Regions from separate parts of the Pseudomonas baetica genome, predicted to be linked through region 4. Evidence: predicted binding sites of a transcription regulator. Region 4 holds the regulator's gene; each other region holds the start of a gene.
The links. Region 4 encodes FliA, which starts transcription of late flagellar genes. Its sites were predicted from a motif close to CTAAAGTTTNNNNNNNNNNNGCCGNTAA; they were not measured.
Positions count from the first base shown of each region.

Region 1: a site for FliA is predicted at 3,765-3,792, ahead of ATI02_RS01115 (flagellar protein MotY). Genes of this name have one in related genera too.
Region 2: a site for FliA is predicted at 2,972-2,999, ahead of motA (flagellar motor stator protein MotA). Genes of this name have one in related genera too.
Region 3: a site for FliA is predicted at 2,192-2,219, ahead of flgM (flagellar biosynthesis anti-sigma factor FlgM). Genes of this name have one in related genera too.

Region 1 is NZ_PHHE01000001.1:241,577-246,932, forward strand. Features, by position in the region: gene bfr (bacterioferritin) at 97-570, opposite strand; gene ATI02_RS01095 (bacterioferritin-associated ferredoxin) at 771-989, opposite strand; gene ATI02_RS01100 (peroxiredoxin) at 1,303-1,905, shown strand; gene rnt (ribonuclease T) at 1,978-2,655, opposite strand; gene pyrC (dihydroorotase) at 2,652-3,698, opposite strand; gene ATI02_RS01115 (flagellar protein MotY) at 3,859-4,767, shown strand; gene ATI02_RS01120 (argininosuccinate synthase) at 4,897-5,356, shown strand, end outside.
Region 2 is NZ_PHHE01000001.1:2,771,604-2,776,959, forward strand. Features, by position in the region: gene ATI02_RS12580 (IS4 family transposase) at 1-147, opposite strand, end outside; partial or broken gene ATI02_RS12585 (caspase family protein) at 261-434, shown strand; gene ATI02_RS12590 (toll/interleukin-1 receptor domain-containing protein) at 434-919, shown strand; gene motB (flagellar motor protein MotB) at 975-2,048, opposite strand; gene motA (flagellar motor stator protein MotA) at 2,052-2,903, opposite strand; gene ATI02_RS12605 (HDOD domain-containing protein) at 3,070-4,608, shown strand; gene rhdA (thiosulfate sulfurtransferase) at 4,651-5,356, shown strand, end outside.
Region 3 is NZ_PHHE01000001.1:5,346,554-5,351,909, reverse strand. Features, by position in the region: gene cheR (protein-glutamate O-methyltransferase CheR) at 1-270, opposite strand, end outside; gene ATI02_RS24740 (chemotaxis protein CheV) at 317-1,249, opposite strand; gene flgA (flagellar basal body P-ring formation chaperone FlgA) at 1,332-2,093, shown strand; gene flgM (flagellar biosynthesis anti-sigma factor FlgM) at 2,255-2,581, shown strand; gene ATI02_RS24725 (flagellar protein FlgN) at 2,630-3,097, shown strand; gene ATI02_RS24720 (flagellar brake protein) at 3,186-3,932, shown strand; gene ATI02_RS24715 (MFS transporter) at 3,998-5,356, opposite strand, start outside.
Region 4 is NZ_PHHE01000001.1:570,096-575,451, reverse strand. Features, by position in the region: gene ATI02_RS02575 (protein phosphatase CheZ) at 1-399, opposite strand, end outside; gene ATI02_RS02570 (chemotaxis response regulator CheY) at 417-788, opposite strand; gene fliA (RNA polymerase sigma factor FliA) at 955-1,695, opposite strand; gene fleN (flagellar synthesis regulator FleN) at 1,692-2,522, opposite strand; gene flhF (flagellar biosynthesis GTPase FlhF) at 2,639-3,979, opposite strand; gene flhA (flagellar biosynthesis protein FlhA) at 3,991-5,356, opposite strand, start outside.

The sequences.
Region 1 (5,356 bases), 330 kb from region 4:
ACGAGGCTGCGATCTTTTGATCTCCAGCCAATAAAAAGCCCCGCACCTCGAAAGAGGGCGGGGCTTTTTAATGTCTTGAATCTGGCGAGTGTTAAATCACTCTTCGCCCATCTGCGACTGCAGGTAGTTCTCAAGACCGACTTTACCGATCAGGCCCAGTTGGGTTTCCAGCCAGTCGATATGTTCTTCTTCGGATTCGAGGATATCTTCGAGCAGTTCACAGCTGCCAAAGTCGCCAACGGTTTCGCAGTGGGCGATCGCGGCTTTCAGGTCGGCGTGGCCGGTCTTCTCGATGCGCAGATCGCATTCCAGCATTTCCTGGGTGTGCTCGCCGATGTGCAGCTTGCCCAGGTCCTGGACGTTCGGCAGGCCTTCAAGGAACAGGATGCGCTTGATCAGCTTGTCCGCGTGCTTCATCTCGTCGATGGATTCTTTGTATTCGTGCTTGCCCAGCTTGTTCAGGCCCCAATCTTCATACATGCGCGCATGCAGGAAGTACTGATTGATCGCGACCAGCTCATTGGCAAGGATCTTGTTGAGATGCTGGATGACTGTAATGTCGCCTTTCATGATCGGAGTCCTGCCCTGTAATAGCTGTATATAAGGCGGAGTTTGAGCTTCGTATTTATAAGTGTCAAACCTAAGTTATTGAATAATATATGAAAATTAATCGGAATAAGAATGTTTGTGTTCCGCGTCTGGAGCCTAAGCGCTTGATTTACAGGCATAAAAAAACCGGACATAAGTCCGGTTCTTTGAAATAGGGGTAATTACGCAGCAGTAAATTCTACCGGATAAGGAATCGCGGCCTGGGCGGTTTGCAGCTTGGTCAGGGTTTCGCGAACCACTTCCTTGGCAAGGCAGGCACATTTGCCGCACTGGCTGGCGACGCCGGTGGCCTGGCGGACTTCTTTATAGCTGCAGCAACCTTCATAGATCGCTTCGCGGATCTGTCCGTCGGTGACGCCAGTGCAGAGACAAACATACATAAGTGAGAACCGTCGCTGGTTGTGACTCAATTGCGATGGATCTTAATGTTAACGAGAATGATTGTCAAAGTGCTTTCGGAAAGGTTTTGCCGAGATGAGTGAGGGACTGACGAGCGGTAATGACTGGCCATCTGCCTGGCCCCGTAAATGCAGCACTGCTATCCGCTTACTTTAAAAAACCGTTAAGGACAGGCCAAAAACGCAGTGTATGATGGTCGGCCCTTGCGAAGGGGGGTCGTGTCACAGGGCTGTCGTCCGAGGATGGCAGGCTGGCCGGACCCTGAACTTCAAGTTTTTACACCAGGAGATATCAATGAGCGTACTCGTAGGCAAACAAGCCCCTGACTTCACCGTCCCGGCCGTACTCGGCAATGGCGAGATCGTTGACAGCTTCACCCTGTCCTCGGCCATCAAAGGCAAATACGGCCTGGTGTTCTTCTACCCACTGGACTTCACCTTCGTCTGCCCGTCCGAGCTGATCGCTCTGGACAACCGCATGGCCGACTTCAAGGCGCGCAACGTTGAAGTGATCGCGGTGTCGATCGACTCGCACTTCACCCACAACGCCTGGCGCAACACTCCAGTGAACAATGGCGGCATCGGTCAGGTGAAATACACCATGGCTGCCGACATGAAGCACGACATCGCCAAGGCCTACGACGTTGAGTCCGAAGGCGGCGTAGCTTTCCGTGGCGCGTTCCTGATCGACGACAAAGGCGTTGTCCGCTCGCAGATCATCAACGACCTGCCACTGGGCCGTAACATGGAAGAGCTGATCCGTCTGGTCGACGCTCTGCAATTCCACGAAGAGCACGGCGAAGTCTGCCCTGCCAACTGGAAAAAAGGCGACAAAGGCATGAACGCTTCGCCAGAAGGCGTTGCGGCCTACCTGACCGAGAACGCTGCAGCCCTGTAAGGCGCAACGTCGAGGTACAAAAAAACCGGCCCACGTGGCCGGTTTTTTTATGCGCGGTTGAAACGGCGACAATCAGTCGTTGAAATCTTCCCAGCCGCCCATCTGCTTCCAGCGATTGACGATGCCGCAGAACAGCTCAGCGGTTTTTTCGGTGTCGTAACGCGCCGAATGCGCCTCACGGCCGTCGAAATCGATGTCTGCTGCCTGACAGGCTTTCGCCAGGACGGTTTGGCCATAAGCCAGACCGGCCAGGGTCGCGGTATCGAAACTGGAGAACGGGTGGAACGGATTGCGCTTCATGTCCAGTCGCGCAACGGCAGCATTGAGGAAGCCGAGGTCGAAGCTGCTGTTGTGGCCGACCAGAATCGCACGCTTGCAGCCGTTGGCCTTAAGCGCCTTGCGGATGCCACGGAAGATGTCGGTCAGCGCCGTTTCTTCGCTGACGGCCATGCGCAGCGGGTGATCGAGCTTGATGCCGGTGAACTCCAGCGCCGCCGCTTCGATGTTGGCGCCTTCGAAAGGCTCAACGCGGAAGAAGTAGGTGTGATCCGGGTAAACGAAACCCTTTTCATCCATGGCGATGGTGGTCGCGGCAATCTCCAGCAATGCATCGGTGGCCGAGTTGAAGCCACCGGTTTCTACGTCGACGACAACCGGCAGGTAACCGCGAAAACGCGCTGCCATCGGATGACGGGAACCGCCGCCGCCACCTTGACCTTCCAGTTCGTCGTCGAAATGGTCTTCACTCACGCGTGTTCCTCCAGCAGGCGCCAGCGCAGTTTTTCACCGGCGCGCAGCGGGATAACGGTCAGCTCGCCAAATGGCAGGCTGGTTGGGGCGGTCCATTCTTCGCGAACCAGGGTGATGCGATCGGTGTTCGCCGGCAGGCCATAGAAGCGTGGGCCGTTGAGGCTGGCGAAGGCTTCGAGCTTGTCCAGCGCATTACGCTGTTCGAATGCTTCGGCATACAGTTCGATGGCGGCGTACGCGGTGTAGCAGCCGGCGCAGCCGCAAGCGGCTTCCTTGGCGTGCTGGGCGTGCGGTGCCGAATCGGTACCGAGGAAGAACTTCGCGCTGCCGCTGGTGGCGGCATCGAGCAGGGCTTCCTGGTGCGTATTGCGCTTGAGGATCGGCAGGCAATAGAAGTGCGGCCGAATCCCGCCAACCAGCATGTGGTTGCGGTTGTAGAGCAGGTGATGCGCGGTGATGGTCGCGCCAACGTTGGCCGAAGCCTCGTTGACGAACTGCACGGCATCGCCGGTGGTGATGTGTTCGAACACGACTTTCAAGGTCGGGAAACGCTCGACCACACGACGCATGTGTTCATCGATGAAAATCTTTTCGCGGTCGAAGACATCGACGTCGCCACGAGTGACTTCGCCGTGGATCAGCAGCGGCATACCGACTTCGGCCATGGCTTCCAGCGCCGGGAAAATCTTGTCGATGCTGGTAACCCCGGAGTCGGAGTTGGTGGTGGCGCCAGCCGGGTACAGCTTGGCGGCGTGCACGAAACCGCTGGCCTTGGCCTCACGAATTTCTTCGGGCTGGGTGCGGTCGGTGAGGTACAGCACCATCAGCGGCTCGAAACGACTGCCGGCCGGGCGGGCAGCGAGAATCCGCTGGCGATAGCCGTCGGCTTCAGCGGCGTTGCGCACCGGAGGTACCAGGTTGGGCATGATGATGGCGCGACCAAACGTGCGCGCAACATCGGCAACGGTATTGGTCAACACGGCACCATCGCGAAGATGAATGTGCCAGTCGTCGGGACGCAGCAGGGTCAGGCGGTCGGACATGAGGGGATTCCAGGCGGGTCAAACTGAGGCGAATGCTACCGGAAAAGACTCTTGCAGGCACTCGCTATCAAGTTTTGCAGGAACCTTCCGATATCCCGTAGGTATGCCGTAAACATAGTGTGAATCGGTCTTTGTGTTTCAGAAGCCAATGGAGCCTCCCGTGCGCCAGCGATATTTAGCCTTGCTCAGTGTGTTTGCCAGCTTTCCCGCCATGGCGCTCACGTACCAGACCCGCCTGGAGAATATTGAGTGGACGGTCGCCGGCGACAAGTTCGAATGTCGTCTGACACAGCCGATCACTGATTTCGGCTCGGGGGAGTTCGTGCGCAAGGCAGGCGAGCAGGCGGTATTTCGTCTGAACGCCTATAACGCCATGCTGGGCGGTGGGGCGGCGACGTTGCTCGCGGCAGCCGCGCCGTGGCAGCCGGGACGCGGTGACATCAATCTGGGCACCGTCAGACTGGGCAGTGGTAACGTGTTGTTCAACAGCTCTCAGTCCCAGGCCGGAGGTCTGATCAGCGGCCTGATGGATGGTCGCAGCCCGGTGGTGCGCCGTGCTTCGGGCGATGGACGCGTGTCGGAAGTGCGTTTGTTGCCGGTCAAGTTCAGCAAGGCGTTTAACGACTATCAGACCTGTGTGGCGAAATTGCTGCCGCAGAATTTTGACCAGATCAAGCAGTCGCAGATCGGTTTCCCCGGCGAGGGCGTTGATCTGGACTCCGCCGCCAAGGCCAAACTGCAAGTGATGCTCGAATTCATGAAGGCCGATCCGACGGTCAATCACATCGAACTCGACGGCCATTCCGATAACAGCGGCAATCGCCTGACCAACCGTGAATTGTCGCGCCGCCGGGCACTGGCGGTGGTCGACTTCTTCAAGGCCAATGGCATCGCCGAATCGCAGATCACAGTACGTTTTCACGGTGAACAATACCCATTGGTTCCGAACACCAATGCGGCCAACCGGGCGAAGAACCGTCGGGTTGCGGTGAAGCTTGCACGCGTGGCGCCGACCACCGCTCCAGCGCCTCAGGCGAGCACCCCTGCCAGCACCGCAGCAACTTCCTGACCCGCCGGTCATCGTCGCGCTCTCGACAGATTCTGTCGCTTTGTCGTCTTAAGCTGTCGCGCCTCTGTAAATTATCGCGTTTGGGCGGTAGACTCCTCGGCTTTCCGTAGAACCCCGTGGAGTGATGGCATGGCGGACGTAAACAAGGTCGTTCTGGCGTATTCCGGCGGCCTGGACACTTCGGTGATCCTCAAGTGGCTGCAGGATACTTATAACTGTGAAGTGGTGACGTTCACCGCTGACCTGGGTCAAGGCGAAGAGGTCGAGCCGGCTCGCGCCAAGGCGCAGGCCATGGGCGTCAAAGAAATCTACATCGACGACCTGCGCGAAGAATTCGTGCGTGACTTCGTGTTCCCGATGTTCCGCGCCAACACCGTTTACGAAGGCGAGTACCTGCTGGGTACTTCCATCGCGCGTCCGCTGATCGCCAAACGTCTGATCGAAATCGCCAACGAAACCGGCGCTGACGCCATTTCCCATGGTGCCACCGGCAAGGGCAATGACCAGGTACGTTTCGAACTGGGTGCCTACGCGCTCAAGCCAGGCGTGAAGGTGATTGCTCCATGGCGTGAGTGGGACCTGCTGTCCC
Region 2 (5,356 bases), 2.2 Mb from region 4:
TGGCTTCAAGCCCAATGAAACAAGGGACATCAGCTTGATGATGGTCGAGAACAGTAGCTCACGAGAATACTGCCGTTGCCGATGCTCTTCGAAGACCTGATCAATCCACTCAGGCGCAATGGCCTGCTCCAGCGCCAATTTGGCCATGACACTGGCAGGTGCTTTTTTCTCGAAACGCGCTAGAACATCGGCCCACATCGTTCGGGTCCTCCTGGCTGAAGTATCAGGGGATTTTACCTAAGACCTTGAAAGGGATGTCCTTTAACCCGGAACACGGCGAAGTCTTCGCTCAACTGCAAAAGTGCAACCGCCACAGCCTGATCGAACCGGTGGACGCCGAACACATGTATTACGCAGCCATCAACTCCACCGGCTGCCGCCTCACCGCCCTCGGCGCCTACTACCGCGAACTCGCTATCAAAGGACACTTCTGATGCCAGTCTTTATCAGCTACCGCCACATGGATCGCGCCCACGCCATGGCCATCAACACCCGCCTGATGCAGGCCAACATCAAGACCTACCTCGACGTGCTGGACCCCGAATCGCAGACCACCGACGACATCACCGGCGTCATCACCCGCAACATCACCGAATGCACGCACCTGCTGGCGGTGGTCTCGGAGAAAACCGCGTTGTCGTGGTGGGTGCCGTTTGAAATCGGTGAGGCGACGATCAGCAATCGACGGATCTGTTCGTTCAAGACCGGGCCGGCGGAGTTGCCGTTGTATCTGGACAAGTGGCCGAAGTTGAGCACGGACAGTGATCTGAATTTCTTCATCGATGCGTATCGTGAGGAGGTGTCGAACAAACGCTCAATGGCGCTGGGTTCGAGTAATGAATCCTTTAGCGGCACTTACAAACGCAACGCCGAGATTTTCCATGAACAACTGAAAAACCGTATTCGGCGCGGGTTCTGAAACTTCGTCAGACATAAAAAAAGCCGCGATCATCTCGCGGCTTTTTTGTGGATCACTACTTCGGCGCGGGGGCCGGGGCAGTGGCCGGAGGAGCTGTCGGCGCCGGCGGCGCACTGCCCGGCGCGGCCGGTTTGGGCACCGCGTCATCGAACAGGTTCAGCCGTTCACGCAGCTCATGTGCCGGTACCGGTTGCTGATCCGCCGGCAGTGCGTTCGGGTCGACCGGCGTTGCCGGCGCAGCACCGTTCTGACTTTCATCGGCCGGCTTCGACGGATCGGCGCCTTGCGAACCTTCGATGGCGGCTTGAGCCTTCTTGGTCAGCACCACAATGTCGATGCGGCGGTTGACCGGGTTGAACGGGTTTTCCTTGTCGAACAGTGCCGACGAGGCGTAACCCACGACCCGCGCCACTTGCGCATCCGGATAGCTGCCGGCAATCAAGGCACGGCGGGCAGCGTTGGCACGGTTGGCCGAAAGCTCCCAGTTACCGTAATCACCGGTGCCGATATAGGGCTTGGCATCGGTGTGGCCGCTGATGCTGATCTTGTTCGGCACCGCTTTGATGGTGTCGGCCATGGCCAGCAGAATGTCTTCGAAGTACGGCTTCAGACGCGCAGAACCGGAGTCGAACATCGGCCGGTTCTCGGCGTCCATGATCTGGATGCGCAAGCCGTTCGGCGTGATTTCGAAGAGGATCTGGTCCTTGAATTTCTGCAGTTGCGGATTCTCGTCGACCTTGTTCTGCAATTCTTGCAGGAGCAGTTCCAGACGTTCCTTCTCGACCTGCTCGGCCATGCCTTCGACCTGTTCGGTGTCGACGGTAACCTTGTCCGGTTGTGGCTGGGATTTCACCTCAGGGTTGAGGGTATTTTCCGGCGCCAGGGTCGGCGTACCGCCCAAGTCGATAATGTACGGCGTGCCGCTTTCGGAGAAGCCGACCGGGTCTTTGAAATAGCCGGCGATGGCGATCTTCTGCTCAGGCGTTGCGGTGGACAGCAGCCACAGCACCAGGAAGAACGCCATCATCGCCGTGGCGAAGTCGGCGAAGGCGATTTTCCACGCCCCGCCGTGATGCCCGCCGGCTATGCGCTTGACGCGCTTGATGATAATCGGCTGATTATTTTCCATGACTTAGCGACCGCGAACGGCTTGTTCCAGCTCGGCAAAGCTTGGACGGTGAGCCGGGTACAGCACTTTGCGACCAAACTCCACCGCCAGCGATGGCGGCATACCGGAAGCCGAAGCCACCAGCGAGGCCTTGATGGCTTCGTAGACGTTCAGCTCTTCTTTGGCATCGTGGGCCAGGGAATGCGCCAATGGGCCGAAGAAACCGTAGGCTGCGAGAATACCAAAGAAGGTACCGACCAGTGCCGCACCGACGTGCAGACCGATGGACTTCTGATCGCCTTCACCCAAGGACGCCATGGTCACCACGATACCCAGTACCGCCGCGACGATACCGAAACCGGGCATGGCGTCGGCAATGCCGTTCACCGCATGGGATGGATGCTCGAGGTCTTCTTTCAGGCTGTACAGCTCCATGTCGAACAAGCCTTCCAGCTCGTGCGGCGCCATGTTGCCGGAGGACATGATGCGCAGGTAATCACAGATAAACGCGGTCATGCGTTCATCTTTAAGCACCGCCGGGTACTTGGCGAAGATCGGGCTCGCGGCGGCATCTTCGATGTCGCCCTCGATGGCCATCATGCCTTCGCGGCGGCTCTTGTTGAGGATCTCGTAGATCAGCCCCAGCACTTCCAGATAGAACGTGTGGCTGAAACGCGAACTGAACATGCTCAGGGATTTCTTGAGCACGTGCATCGTCATATAGCTGGGGTTGGCCTGGAGGAAAGCGCCCAGTGCCGCACCACCGATGATCAACACCTCGAAGGGCTGGATCAGGGCGGCAATCTTGCCGTGAGAGAGCACGTATCCGCCGAGCACGCTCGCGAATACGACGATGATGCCGATAATTTTAGCCATAGGTAGAAAGTACTTATTTAAGTCGGGTTCAAGGTCATATTCGGAAGTTAAAAAATCTCTTCTTCTACTTATCGGCAAAACTGCGCCAGACTATAGCCAGTTCAGGCGAAAAGCCAATTTAGCCCATGCCGGGCGCGTCTACAGTCAGTGAAGATCTCGTCCAGACATGGCTAATGAAACGAGCGTCCCACACGCACAACCGACCACACTCGAGGGCTGGATCAAGCTGCTCGACAGCGTCCGCCTGCCCGTGCCGCAAGAGGCTCACGACAAGGTTTGTCGGGCGATCCGTGACAACCGCAGTTCCCTGCGCGACATCGCCGACCTGATGCAGGACAGCCCGGCGCTGGCCTTGAGCATCATTCGTGAGGCAAATCGTCACACCCACGGCACCATGGCCACGCCGGCCGAGAATCTGGAAGTCGCGATCAACCGCCTGGGCCTGGCCCGCACCGAAGAGCTACTGGCGCGCCTGCCGGCCCAACCGCAGATGCAGATCCCCAAGGCCCTGCGCCAACTGCAAATGATCAGCCAGCACGCCACGCAACAGGCCAACGGTTTTTTCGCCAGTCGCCTGGCGCGGCTGTGGCAGGACATTCATTGGGGCAGTTTGCTGTTTCTTTCGCCGCTGTGGCCGTTGGCGCTGACTTACCCACAACTGCTTGAAGAGTGGGAACTGCGGGTTATCCACAAGGGCGAATCGGCGCGCACCGTCGAAAAGCAATTGTTCGGCGTGCGCCTGCTGAAAATCGCCGAGGCGCTGGTGCAAGTCTGGCACCTGCCGATCTGGGTGCAGCAAGGCTATAAATTGTTGCTCAGCGAGCAGCGTGAACTGGTGAAAGTGCTGCGCATCGCCCGCGACAGCGAACATCCATTGCGCCAGCAAAACCGCCTCGACGATGACCCGACCCTGCGCCGCTGGCTCAATCAGCCGGCCAATACCGTGTTGCTGGCCAATGGGCTGGCGCTGTCGGCGCAACAGGCGTGGGACAGTCCACACAGTGAACGCTGGCAGTACCTGACCAGCCTTTATCTGCAGATTTCCATGGACGAAGTGCAGCAACAGTTGCACCAGCAAGCCGCCAACAGTGCGCGCCAGCATGCGATGCCTGACTTGTGGCACCCGGCGGTTTCATTGCTGTGGCCGTGGGGCACCCATCGTTTACCGGCCGGAATGCTGCCGGCCGCGGCACCGAATGCAGAGGATTTGACCCAGTGGCGCCGGCAGTGCGCCGAACTGCTGGCCGAACCCAGTCGCTTCACCAATGCCATGAGCCTGACCGTTGCCGCCCGCGATGCGCTGGTCGCCAGCGGCCTGCGCCGGGGGATGATTCTGATGGCCGACCGCACGCAGTCCAATCTGCGTGTGCATCAAACTTTTGGTTTAGCGAAAGAAGCGGCGGCGCTGAACTTTGTCGTCAGTCAGAGCAAAGTCCTGCAACGGCTGCTCGCGCAGCAGGCGCAGGTGCGGATCACCCCGGAAAACAACGCGCAATTCTCCGCGCTGCTACCGCCGAGCCTGAGAACGTTGTTCCGTGGCGAGCATCTGTTCCTGCGCTCATTGGTCAACAATGGCCGGGTGATCATGATCGTCGTCGCCGATCAGGGCGGCGGCCCCTTCGCCGACATCACTGTGCAAGCCTTCGGCAAAACCGCGCAGTGCATCGAAAAAGCCCTGCACAGCTTTAGCAGCCGTGGCCGATGAGGCTGCGCTACAATCCCCCCCTTTGTGCTCTGGAGACCTCACATGTCTGACTTCTCTGGCTTGCCGCTCGTTATCGAACCGAGCGACCTGCTCCCTCGGCTCGAGTCCAGCGAACTGATTCTGGTGGACCTGACCAGTACCGCCCGCTATACCGAGGGTCATTTGCCCGGGGCGCGGTTTGTCGACCCCAAGCGCACCCAGCTCGGCCAGCCGCCGGCACCGGGGCTGCTGCCGGCGAAAGCCGATCTGGAAGCGTTGTTCGGGGAACTCGGCCATCGCAAAGACGCGGTCTACGTGGTCTATGACGATGAGGGCGGTGGCTGGGCCGGGCGCTTCATCTGGCTGCTCGACGTGATTGGTCACGACAAGTACCACTATGTCGACGGCGGTCTGCCGGCGTGGCTGGCCGATGGCATGCCGATGTCGATCCAGGTGCCGCCGGCAGTCGGTGGCCCGGTGCCGTTGACGCTGCACGATGAACCGACCGCCACCCGCGAATACCTGCAAAGCCGTCTCGGCGCCGCCGATCTGGCGATCTGGGATGCGCGCGGGCCGCTGGAGTATTGCGCCGAGAAAGTGCTGGCAGCCAAGGGCGGGCATATTCCCGGTGCGGTCAATTTCGAGTGGACGGCGGGCATGGACAAGGCGCGTAACCTGCGCATCCGCACGGACATGCCGCAGATCCTCGAAGACCTCGGGATCACCAAGGACAAAGAAATCATTACCCACTGCCAGACCCATCACCGGT
Region 3 (5,356 bases), 4.8 Mb from region 4:
CTTGTTCTTCAAGACTTCAAACGGATAGGTGTCACGAAACCACAGGGTTTCGTTGGTCGTCATGGCATCGACCACCTGCTCGCGCAAACCGCTGCGCGGCTGGGTCTGGATGCGCTGAACCAGCTCACCCAGAGACTTGATGCCTTGCTGCTCCATCAGTTTGTTGAGACGGCTCGAGACCAGGTACTGCTTGTTTTCACCGAGCAAAATGCCACAGGCTTTTTCCAGGAAGACCCGGAACTGTTCGAAATCCAAATTACCCGTAGACAATGATGCCGCCTCTTAAATCGTGTTGACCGCCAAGAGCAAAACGCTCTCAGCTGATATCTGCTGCTTTGATCCGGTCGACTACCCGGGATGCCAGGTCATCAGGGCGGAATTTGGCCAGGAAGTCATCGGCACCGACTTTCTTGACCATCGCCTGATTGAATACCCCCGACAACGAAGTATGCAGGATGATATGAAGCTTTTGCATGCGAGGATCACCGCGAATCTCCGCCGTCAGTGTGTACCCGTCCATCTCCGGCATCTCGATGTCGGAGATCATCATCAGGAACTCTTCTTCCGGCTTCTTGCCCTCGTCGACCAGCTTGCGCAGATAATCCAGCGCCTGCTTGCCATCGTTCAACGCCACTACCTCGACGCCGATCGTCTGCAGGCACCGCGTGACCTGCTTGCGCGCCACCGACGAGTCATCGACCGTCAGCACCCGCAGCGACAACGCCTTGGTCTGAGTCTCGACATCGACCACACCCACCGAAATCGCTTCCGGCGTCGGTGCAACTTCCGCCAGCACTTTCTCGACGTCGATGATTTCGACTAACTGATTGTCCACCCGAGTCACAGCGGTCAGGTAATGATCGCGCCCCGTGCCCTTGGGTGGTGGATGAATCTCTTCCCAGTTCATGTTGACGATGCGCTCCACCGAGCGAACCAGGAAACCCTGGGTCTTGGTGTTGTACTCCGTGATGATCACGAACGGACTGTTCTTGTCTTTCAACGCTCCGGAGCCGGTCGCCATTGCCAGATCAAGGATCGGAATGGTCGCCCCCCGAATATTTGCTACCCCGCACACGACAGGACTGGATTTGGGCATCAACGTCAGCGACGGGCATTGCAGCACTTCCCGAACCTTGAACACGTTGATCCCGTAGAGCTGCTGACCGTCGAGACGGAACAACAACAGCTCCAGGCGATTCTGCCCTACCAGTTGCGTGCGCTGGTTTACCGAATCCATTACACCAGCCATGCCCAGACTCCTACACCAACGCCAAGTGTTGTTGCGACGCACATTTATTGCTAAACGGCACGGCGCTTGCTTTTTAACCCGTATGAACGCTCAAACGACATTTTTCCGACACCTGACATCCCGCACCCGCAAACGTGTTTGCGCGATGTTGGCCGTTTGCCTCTTTTTCGCTGGCAGCCCTGCCGGTGCTGATACGGTTACCTTGCCTGACATGCTTATCGGCGTCACTCAGGGCTTTCTTGAATTCACCGTAGAAGACTATTTGGCTTCCAGTCAAACGCAAGGCCGTTACGAAATCGAGGTCAAGCAGCTCGACCCCCGCATGCGCATGCCCATGTGCGACAAGGAATTGACAGCGTCTTTGGAGAGTCCGGCACGTCCGTTGGGGCGGGTAACCGTCAAGGTTCGCTGTGAGGGCGCCTCGCCCTGGACAGTGTTCGTACCCGCTCAAGTCCGCCTGTTTCGCGAGATTGTCACCACGACCCGCCCCCTCAAACGCGCCGGCATTATCGAGCCGCAAGACGTGACCTTGCGCGAACGCGATGTCAGCGTGATCAATCAAGGTTTTCTGACCTCGGTAGACGAAGCGATCGGGCAGAAATTAACCCGACCAACGGTCGCCGATCAGGTCATTACCCTGGTCCATCTCGAACAGGCGGAAGTCGTGCGCAAGGGTGATCAAGTGGTCATCATCGCCCGCAGCGGCACACTCGCCGTACGCATGCCCGGCGAAGCGCTGGCCAATGGTGGTCTGAAAGAACAGATCAGGGTAAAAAACCTCAACTCCAATCGAGTCATCAAGGCGCAGGTCATCGCGCCAGGCCAAGTGGAAGTGGCCATGTAAAAGCCTCGTGAGAAAACTGGCGCGGACCCCGTCGCTTCCCTAAACTGTGCCGCAGCAGGACACGCGCTGGCGCATGCAGGCTCATTGGTAAAATGTGCCTAAAGTTTTCCAGGGGATGGCCGAAAACATGGCAAGCTTCCAAATTCCCAGAGGTTTTTATCATGGTCATCGATTTCAGCCGTTTGAACAGCTCCTCGTCACTTACGGGCAGTACACGTACCAGCAACGCCAAGGAAACCGCTGAAACCGGTACCTCCGCGCCGCTGAATACCCAGGCCGAACCGGCCAGTACCGCAAAAAGCGGGGAATCGGTACACCTCAGCAATGAGGCTCAACAGTTGCAGAAGGTCACTGACAAGCTGCGCGATCAGCCTGCCGTCGACAAAGCCCGTGTGGCCGAGTTGAAAGCCGCGATTGCCGATGGCAGCTATAAAGTCGACAGCAACCGTGTAGCCAGCAAACTGCTCAACTTCGAAGCCCAGCGCTAGGCCTTCGCCTGCGCCAGGCTTTTGGACGCTTAAAACCCAAGGCCAGCCATGCACGACACTAATTTATTGCAACTGATCAACGACGACTTTGCTCCAGCTCAACAATTGCTGGAGTTGTTGCAAACCGAATCCATCGCTTTGCACGGTCGTGACATGCCACTGCTGGAAGAAATTCTGGCGCGCAAACAGGCGTTGATCATTCTGCTTGAACAGCATGGCCGCAAACGCAGCGAAATCCTCGCCAGCCTCGGTCTGTCGACGGATCGTCAAGGTCTCGAACAACTGGCCAGCCAGTCGAGCATTGGCGAGCAGTTGATGACGCAAGGCGACGCACTGACCGATCTCATCGCTCAATGCCAGGCTGCCAACGCCAAAAATGGCCAGTCGATCCAGATTCAGCAGGCCTCCACGGCCAATCAGCTGAAAATCCTCACCGGGGGCGAACCGCCAGCGCTGTATGACGCCAGAGGCACTTTTGCCAAGCCCGCCAAGCCGCGTACATTCAGCCAGGCATAAGCCGTTGATGCGCCAGCCCTATCAACTCGCGAAACATGCTGGCAAAATGATGGCCAGTCGTCATATTTTGTCTGGAGAGTGATAAACCGTGTCCAACACCCTAAGCGCGGATGATGCTCCGCAGCCCCCAAAGGTGCTCACCACGCCACTGGAAATCTCCAGCAATCTGCGCCAGCTGCAAGAAAGCCACGACCCACTGATCATCACGTTTCATGAACGCAGCCAGCGCTTTCAGAGCTACCTGATCAAAGTCGACCGCGACAGCGCTTCGATCGCCTTGGACGAAATGATCCCGCGCGACGGCGAGCGCTTCCTGCTCGCCGGCGAGCCGTTCAAGGTCGAAGGTTTCCACGAAGGTGTGCGCATTGCCTGGGAATGCACCGGCACGCTGAACATCGAAGAGTCCGACGGCGACCGCTTTTACACTGGCGAGCTGCCAACCGAGGTGGTTTACCACCAGCGCCGCAACGCCTTCCGCGCCGCATTGAAGCTCACCGACCTGGTCAGCGTCGAACTGGGCGGCGAAAAGCTCAAGGCGCCGATCAACGGCAAGCTGCTGGATATTTCCGCCACCGGTTGCAAGCTGCGCTTTGAAGGTGACATCACCGAACGCCTGCAACTGGGTCAGGTCTACGATCGCATGATCGCCCCGCCGCTGTTCGGCAATCAGCCGGTCTCCGTTGAGCTTCGGTATCTGCACTTCGAAGAAAAACTCAACATCACCTTTGCCGGCCTGCGTTTCCACAACATCAGTGGTCAGGCGGCTCGCAACGTTGAGCGCTTCGTTTACCAATTGCAGCGTGAAGCGCGGCGATTCGACAAAGACGACCTGTGATTCGAACACGCAAATAAAAAGGGCAGTCCTTGGCGGGACTGCCCTTTTTTATGTTCGACGGATTCTCAAGGCCTGGCGCCACTGATGTCCGGAGTGGGTTTTTCGCTGTCGTCGTCCGGGCTTGCTACTGGCTCAGGCTCAGGCTCTTTGTCTGTCTCGGTCTCAGGTTCCGGCGCGACTGTATTCTGCATCTGCTCCTGCACCACTTGCTCATCCACACGGGGGTCGAGGGCTGCTACCAGCGGTGAGCTGGACATGCTGTCCGGCATCGCCACGTGATGCAACGGCGCATCGTCGACCTGGTGCAGGTTGGTCACGGCTTTCGGGCGTATCCGCCACACCAGTACCAGGGCAAAGAAACTGAAGAACGCGTACAGGCTCTGGCTACCGAAGAACTTCATCAACACACCCGCTGCCAGCGGACCGATACTGGCACCGACCCCGTAAGTCACCAGCAGCATCGCCGTCAGCGATACCCGGCGATCGCCTTCGACGTGGTCGTTGGAAAACGCCACCGCCAGTGGATACAGACAGAACTGCACCAGCGAACAGAGGAAGCCGACCACAAACAGCACCTCCAGCGGCACCTGCGGCAGGATCGCCAGCGGCAATGCCGCCACCGCCAGAAACCCGGCAAAACAACGAATCAGCAGCGCGCGGTCATAACGGTCCGACAACCAGCCCAACGGCCACTGCACCAGCAGTCCGGCAAAAATGCAGCTACCCATGAACAGACCGACCTGTTCGGTCGACAGCCCTTGCTGCGAAGCATACAACGGCGCCAGACCGTAGAACGAGCCAATGATCAAACCCGCCCCGAGCACCGTACTCAAGGACTGCGGCACGCGTTTGATGAAGAAGCGGGGTTCCATCGGCGCAGGATGCAATGGCGCCGGGTGAATCCGCCGTGTCAGCGTCACCGGTACCAGACACAGCGCAAAGCACAGGGCGACCAGCATCAGCAGTTCAAGACCGAGCCCCGGATGCATGACCAGAATCAGTTGCCCCAACACCAGCCCCAGATACGACGCGATCATGTAGCCGCTGAACACCAGACCGCGCTGATTGGCGTCGGCCTGCTCATTGAGCCAGCTCTCGATCACCATGTACTGGCACATCATGCCCAGACCGACGATCGTCCGCAGCACCAGCCACGCCGGCAACCAGTCCACCAGACCATGGCCAAGCACCGCCGCCCCGACAATCCCGGCACACGCCGAATAAGCACGGATATGCCCGACCCGGGCGATCAACCGGTGGCCGATTTTGCCGCCCAGCACCAGGCCGAAATAGTTGGCCGCCATCAACGCACCGACCCACAGGCCGTCGACATCGTCAGCAGCCAGGCGCAACGCCAGATAAGTAGACAAAAGGCCTGAGCCGATCAACATCATCAGCGAGGCGAAATACAGGGCTCGAAAGGA
Region 4 (5,356 bases):
ACGCATGAAACGACCCCAGTCGGTACTCAAGGCCTGGGCTTCATCAGCCAGGCCATTGACCACCGGTGTGGCGCTTTCCACCAGATCCATGGTGCGGTTGGCCGCGGCCTCTGTCAGCTTGACCACATAGCCCAGGCGTTCGGTGGCGTCGGTGATTTGCGACACTTCCTCGGCCTGCGGCATGTGCGGATCGATCTGGAAGTTGACGATCGCACTGTGCAGTTCGCGTGTGAGCTTGCCCACTTCCTGATACAGGCCGCGGTCACGGGTCTGATTGAGCTCATGGATCAGTTGCACAGCGTCGCCGAACCTGCCTTTTTCAAGGCTCTCGACCAGTTCGACCGCGTGTTTTTTCAGGGTCGATTCGAAATCGCCCTGTGAAGATTCGTTATGCTCCATAGCTCCCCCGCGCGTCATCAGCCGATGCGTTCGAAAATCTTCTCGATTTTGTCTTTCAACGCCTGAGCCGTGAAAGGTTTGACCACGTAGCCGTTCACACCGGCCTGAGCGGCCTCGATGATTTGCTCGCGCTTGGCTTCAGCGGTCACCATCAGCACGGGCAGATGCTTGAGTTTTTCATCGGCACGCACGTGACGCAGCAAGTCGATACCGGTCATGCCCGGCATGTTCCAGTCCGTTACCAGAAAGTCGATGCTTCCGCTGTTGAGTACCGGAATGGCAGTAATGCCATCGTCGGCCTCGACGGTGTTGGTGAACCCAAGATCGCGCAGCAGGTTCTTGATGATCCGCCGCATCGTTGAGAAGTCATCAACGATGAGGATTTTCATGTCTTTGTTCAATTCGACCTCCAAGCAGTCTTAAACGCGCCCAGCACCTGGGCGCGCCACTTCAATCAATCGGCGCAGCACTCGAAGACTGTCTGGAGCACAACAGAGCAAGACCGGTGCCGTTCATCACCGCACCAGCCTCGTTCGCAGTGTCCCCACACTGCCTTCAGCGCGCTCGCCACTCCCCCAAACGCCCCCGCAAACGGGCCGCGCACTGGCTGTGTAACTGGCTGACCCGCGATTCACTGACGCCAAGGACTTCACCGATCTCCTTGAGGTTCAGCTCTTCGTCGTAGTACAGCGCCAACACCAGTCGCTCACGCTCCGGCAAATTGGCAATCGCGTCCGCCAGCGCCGCCTGGAAGCGTTCATCTTCCAGATCGCGTGACGGCTCAAGATGAGCACTGGCGCCATCCTCGTGCAGCCCTTCGTGTTCGCCGTCCTGCAAGAGGTCGTCGAAACTGAACAAGCGGCTGCCCAGGGTGTCATTCAAAATCCCGTAGTAATCGTCGAGACTCAATTGGAGTTCGGCCGCAACTTCGTGATCTTTAGCATCACGGCCGGTTTTAGCTTCAATTGCGCGAATTGCGTCGCTGACCATACGGGTATTGCGGTGAACCGAGCGTGGCGCCCAGTCCCCTTTGCGCACTTCGTCGAGCATCGCGCCGCGGATTCGAATGCCCGCGTACGTTTCGAAACTGGCGCCTTTACTGGCGTCGTATTTGGTCGAGACTTCGAGCAGGCCGATCATCCCGGCCTGGATCAGGTCTTCGACCTGGACACTGGCCGGCAGACGCGCCAGCAAGTGGTAAGCAATGCGTTTGACCAGTGGCGCGTAACGCTCGACCAGCTCGTATTGCGCATCACGGGCCGACTTCTTGTAGAGGTTGTAGCCACTGGTTGTCATAGGACGGGTCCTGCGGTCTGTTGCACGAGGCGCTCGACGAAAAACTCGAGGTGCCCGCGCGGGTTCGCCGGCAGCGGCCAGGTATCGACCTTCTGCGCGATCGCCTTGAACGCCAGCGCGCACTTGGAACGCGGAAAGGCTTCATAGACGGCGCGCTGCTTCTGCACGGCCTTGCGCACGCTTTCGTCGTACGGCACGGCGCCGACGTATTGTAGGGCCACATCAAGGAAGCGATCCGTGACCTTGGTCAACTTGGCGAACAGGTTGCGACCTTCCTGCGGGCTCTGCGCCATGTTGGCCAGAACGCGGAAGCGGTTCATGCCGTAATCGCGATTGAGCAATTTGATCAGTGCGTAGGCGTCAGTGATCGAGGTCGGCTCATCGCAGACCACCAGCAACACTTCCTGGGCGGCGCGAACGAAACTGACTACCGAGTCACCAATACCCGCAGCGGTGTCGATCACCAGCACGTCGAGATTGTCGCCGATGTCACTGAAGGCCTGAATCAGACCGGCATGTTGCGCCGGGCTCAGGTGAACCATGCTCTGGGTGCCGGAAGCGGCCGGCACGATGCGAATCCCGCCGGGGCCTTGCAACAAAACGTCGCGCAGCTCGCAACGGCCTTCGATGACGTCGGCCAGTGTGCGTTTGGGTGTCAGCCCCAGCAGAACGTCAACGTTCGCCAGCCCCAGGTCAGCGTCCAGCAGCATGACCCGACGGCCAAGCTCTGCCAGCGCCAGAGACAAGTTCACTGACACGTTAGTCTTGCCGACGCCACCTTTGCCGCCGGTCACTGCGATCACCTGTACGGGATGCATGCTGCCCATGTTATTTCTTTACCTTGTCTTGCATAGACGGAGGCCACATTACTGGCTGCGCGTTCACAACCGGAACAATGCGTGGCAGACCATCGATGTAGGTACAAAAACTGTTCATGAATACCTCAGCCAACCTGCTTGGTCGGGCTGTGATAGATATCAGCGAACATGTCAGCCATGGCTTCTTCGCTGGGTTCTTCCTGCATTTGCACGCTGACGGCGCGGCTGACCAGTTGATGACGGCGCGGCAGATGCAGATCATCCGGAATCCGTGGGCCATCGGTCAGGTACGCGACCGGCAATTCATGACTGATCGCCAGGCTTAACACTTCGCCAAGGCTGGCCGTTTCATCCAGTTTAGTCAGGATGCACCCGGCAAGCCCGCAACGCTTGTAACTGTGATAAGCGGCGGTTAGAACCTGTTTCTGGCTGGTGGTTGCCAGCACGAGATAATTTTTTGAACGAATACCACGACCGGCCAGACTTTCCAGCTGCATGCGCAGGGCCGGATCGCTGGCTTGCAGGCCGGCGGTATCGATCAGCACCACGCGTTTGCGCAGCAGTGGGTCCAGCGCCTGGACCAGCGACTGGCCCGGGTCGACGTGCGTTACCGGTACGTTGAGAATCCGCCCCAGGGTTTTCAGTTGTTCCTGAGCACCGATGCGGAAACTGTCCATGCTCACCAGCGCGACATTCTGCGCGCCGTACTTGAGCACGTAGCGGGCAGCAAGCTTGGCCAGCGTAGTGGTCTTGCCCATGCCGGCAGGGCCGACCATCGCAATCACACCGCCCTCTTCCAGCGGCTCGACTTCCGGTACGGCAATCATCCGCGCCAGGTGCGCCAGCAGCATGCGCCAGGCCTGACGAGGTTCTTCAATATCGGTGATCATCGCCAGCAGGTCGCGCGACAAAGGGCCGGACAGGCCGATACGTTGCAGACGACGATACAGGTTGGCTTGCGCCGGACGGCTGCCTTGCAGCTGATTCCAGGCGAGAGTGCCGAGCTGCACTTCCATCAGCTCGCGCAGACTGTTCAATTCGAAACGCATCGAATCCAGCGCACGCGGGTCAACACCGCCAGACGACTGCGCAGGTGCTGGCGCCGGACGTGCCGGGGCGGCGTAAGTCGGCTCGCTCAACGGTTCGGCAGCGGTCAGCGGCAGGCCGGCCGTCAACGGCAGCCCGGCGAACAACTGGCGATTGGTGTTGCCGTCGGCCTCACCCCGCATGCTCAATTCGGCCTGGGCGGTGACGATGCGCGACTGCGTCTTGCGCAGCTCGTCTTCGAGCTCCATGTTCGGAACCCGTGGCGCCAGCGCCGACAATTTGTAATCCAGTGCCGCCGTCAACTCGACACCGCCGGCAATGCGGCGATTGCCAATGATGGCGGCATCAGCGCCCAGCTCATCACGAACCAGCTTCATGGCCTGACGCATATCGGCGGCAAAGAAACGCTTAACTTGCATAAACCACTACCTCAGCCGTTGGGCCCTACTGTCGCAACGATGGTCACTTGCTTGTTGTCCGGTATTTCCTGGTAGGCCAGCACGTGCAGTCCAGGGACTGCCAGGCGGCCAAAGCGCGAGAGCATCGCGCGGATCGGGCCGGCTACCAAGAGGATCACCGGCTGACCTTGCATTTCCTGACGCTGCGCCGCTTCAATCAGCGAACGTTGCAGCTTCTCGGCCATGCTTGGCTCCAGCAGAACGCCCTCTTCCGAGCCTTGTCCTGCCTTCTGCAGACTATTGAGCAATATTTGTTCCAACCTTGGCTCCAAGGTGATCACAGGCAGCTCGGACTCAGTGCCTACAATGCTTTGGACGATGGCGCGCGATACGCCAACCCGCACCGCCGCCACCAACGCGGCGGTATCTTGACTCTTCGCAGCGTTGTTGGCGATGGCTTCGGCAATACTGCGGATATCACGGACCGGTACGTGCTCGGCCAGTAGCGCTTGCAGCACTTTGAGCAGTTGCGACAGCGAAACCACACCCGGCACCAGCTCTTCGGCCAGTTTCGGCGAGCTTTTGGCCAGCAATTGCATGAGTTGCTGCACTTCCTCGTGGCCGATCAGCTCGCTGGAGTGTTTGTACAGAATCTGGTTCAAGTGGGTCGCGACCACGGTGCTCGCGTCCACCACGGTGTAGCCGAGCGATTGTGCCTGGGCACGCTGGCTGATTTCGATCCACACCGCTTCCAGACCGAAAGCCGGATCTTTGGCGTTGATGCCGTTAAGCGTGCCGTACACCTGCCCCGGGTTGATCGCCAGTTCGCGATCCGGGTAAATTTCCGCTTCAGCGAGGATCACGCCCATCAGGGTCAGACGATAAGCGCTCGGCGCCAGATCGAGGTTGTCACGAATGTGCACCGTCGGCATGAGGAAGCCCAGATCCTGCGAAAGCTTCTTGCGCACACCCTTGATCCGCGCCAGCAATTGCCCGCCCTGGTTGCGGTCCACCAGCGGAATCAGGCGATAACCGACTTCCAGGCCGATCATGTCGATCGGGGTCACGTCATCCCAGCCAAGCTCCTTGGTTTCCATGGCGCGGGCCGGCGATGGCAGCAGTTCCTGCTGACGCTTGACCTCTTCCAGCGCGACGACTTTGGCCACGTTTTGCTTTTTCCAGAACAGGTATGCGCCGCCAGCAGCCAGCGCAGCCATGCTCAGGAACGAGAAGTGCGGCATGCCCGGTACCAGGCCCATGACCGCCATCAAACCTGCGGCCACCGCCAAAGCTTTTGGCGAGGCAAACATCTGGCGGTTGATCTGCTTGCCCATGTCTTCCGAACCGGAAGCACGGGTCACCATGATCGCTGCTGCTGTTGATAACAACAGTGATGGC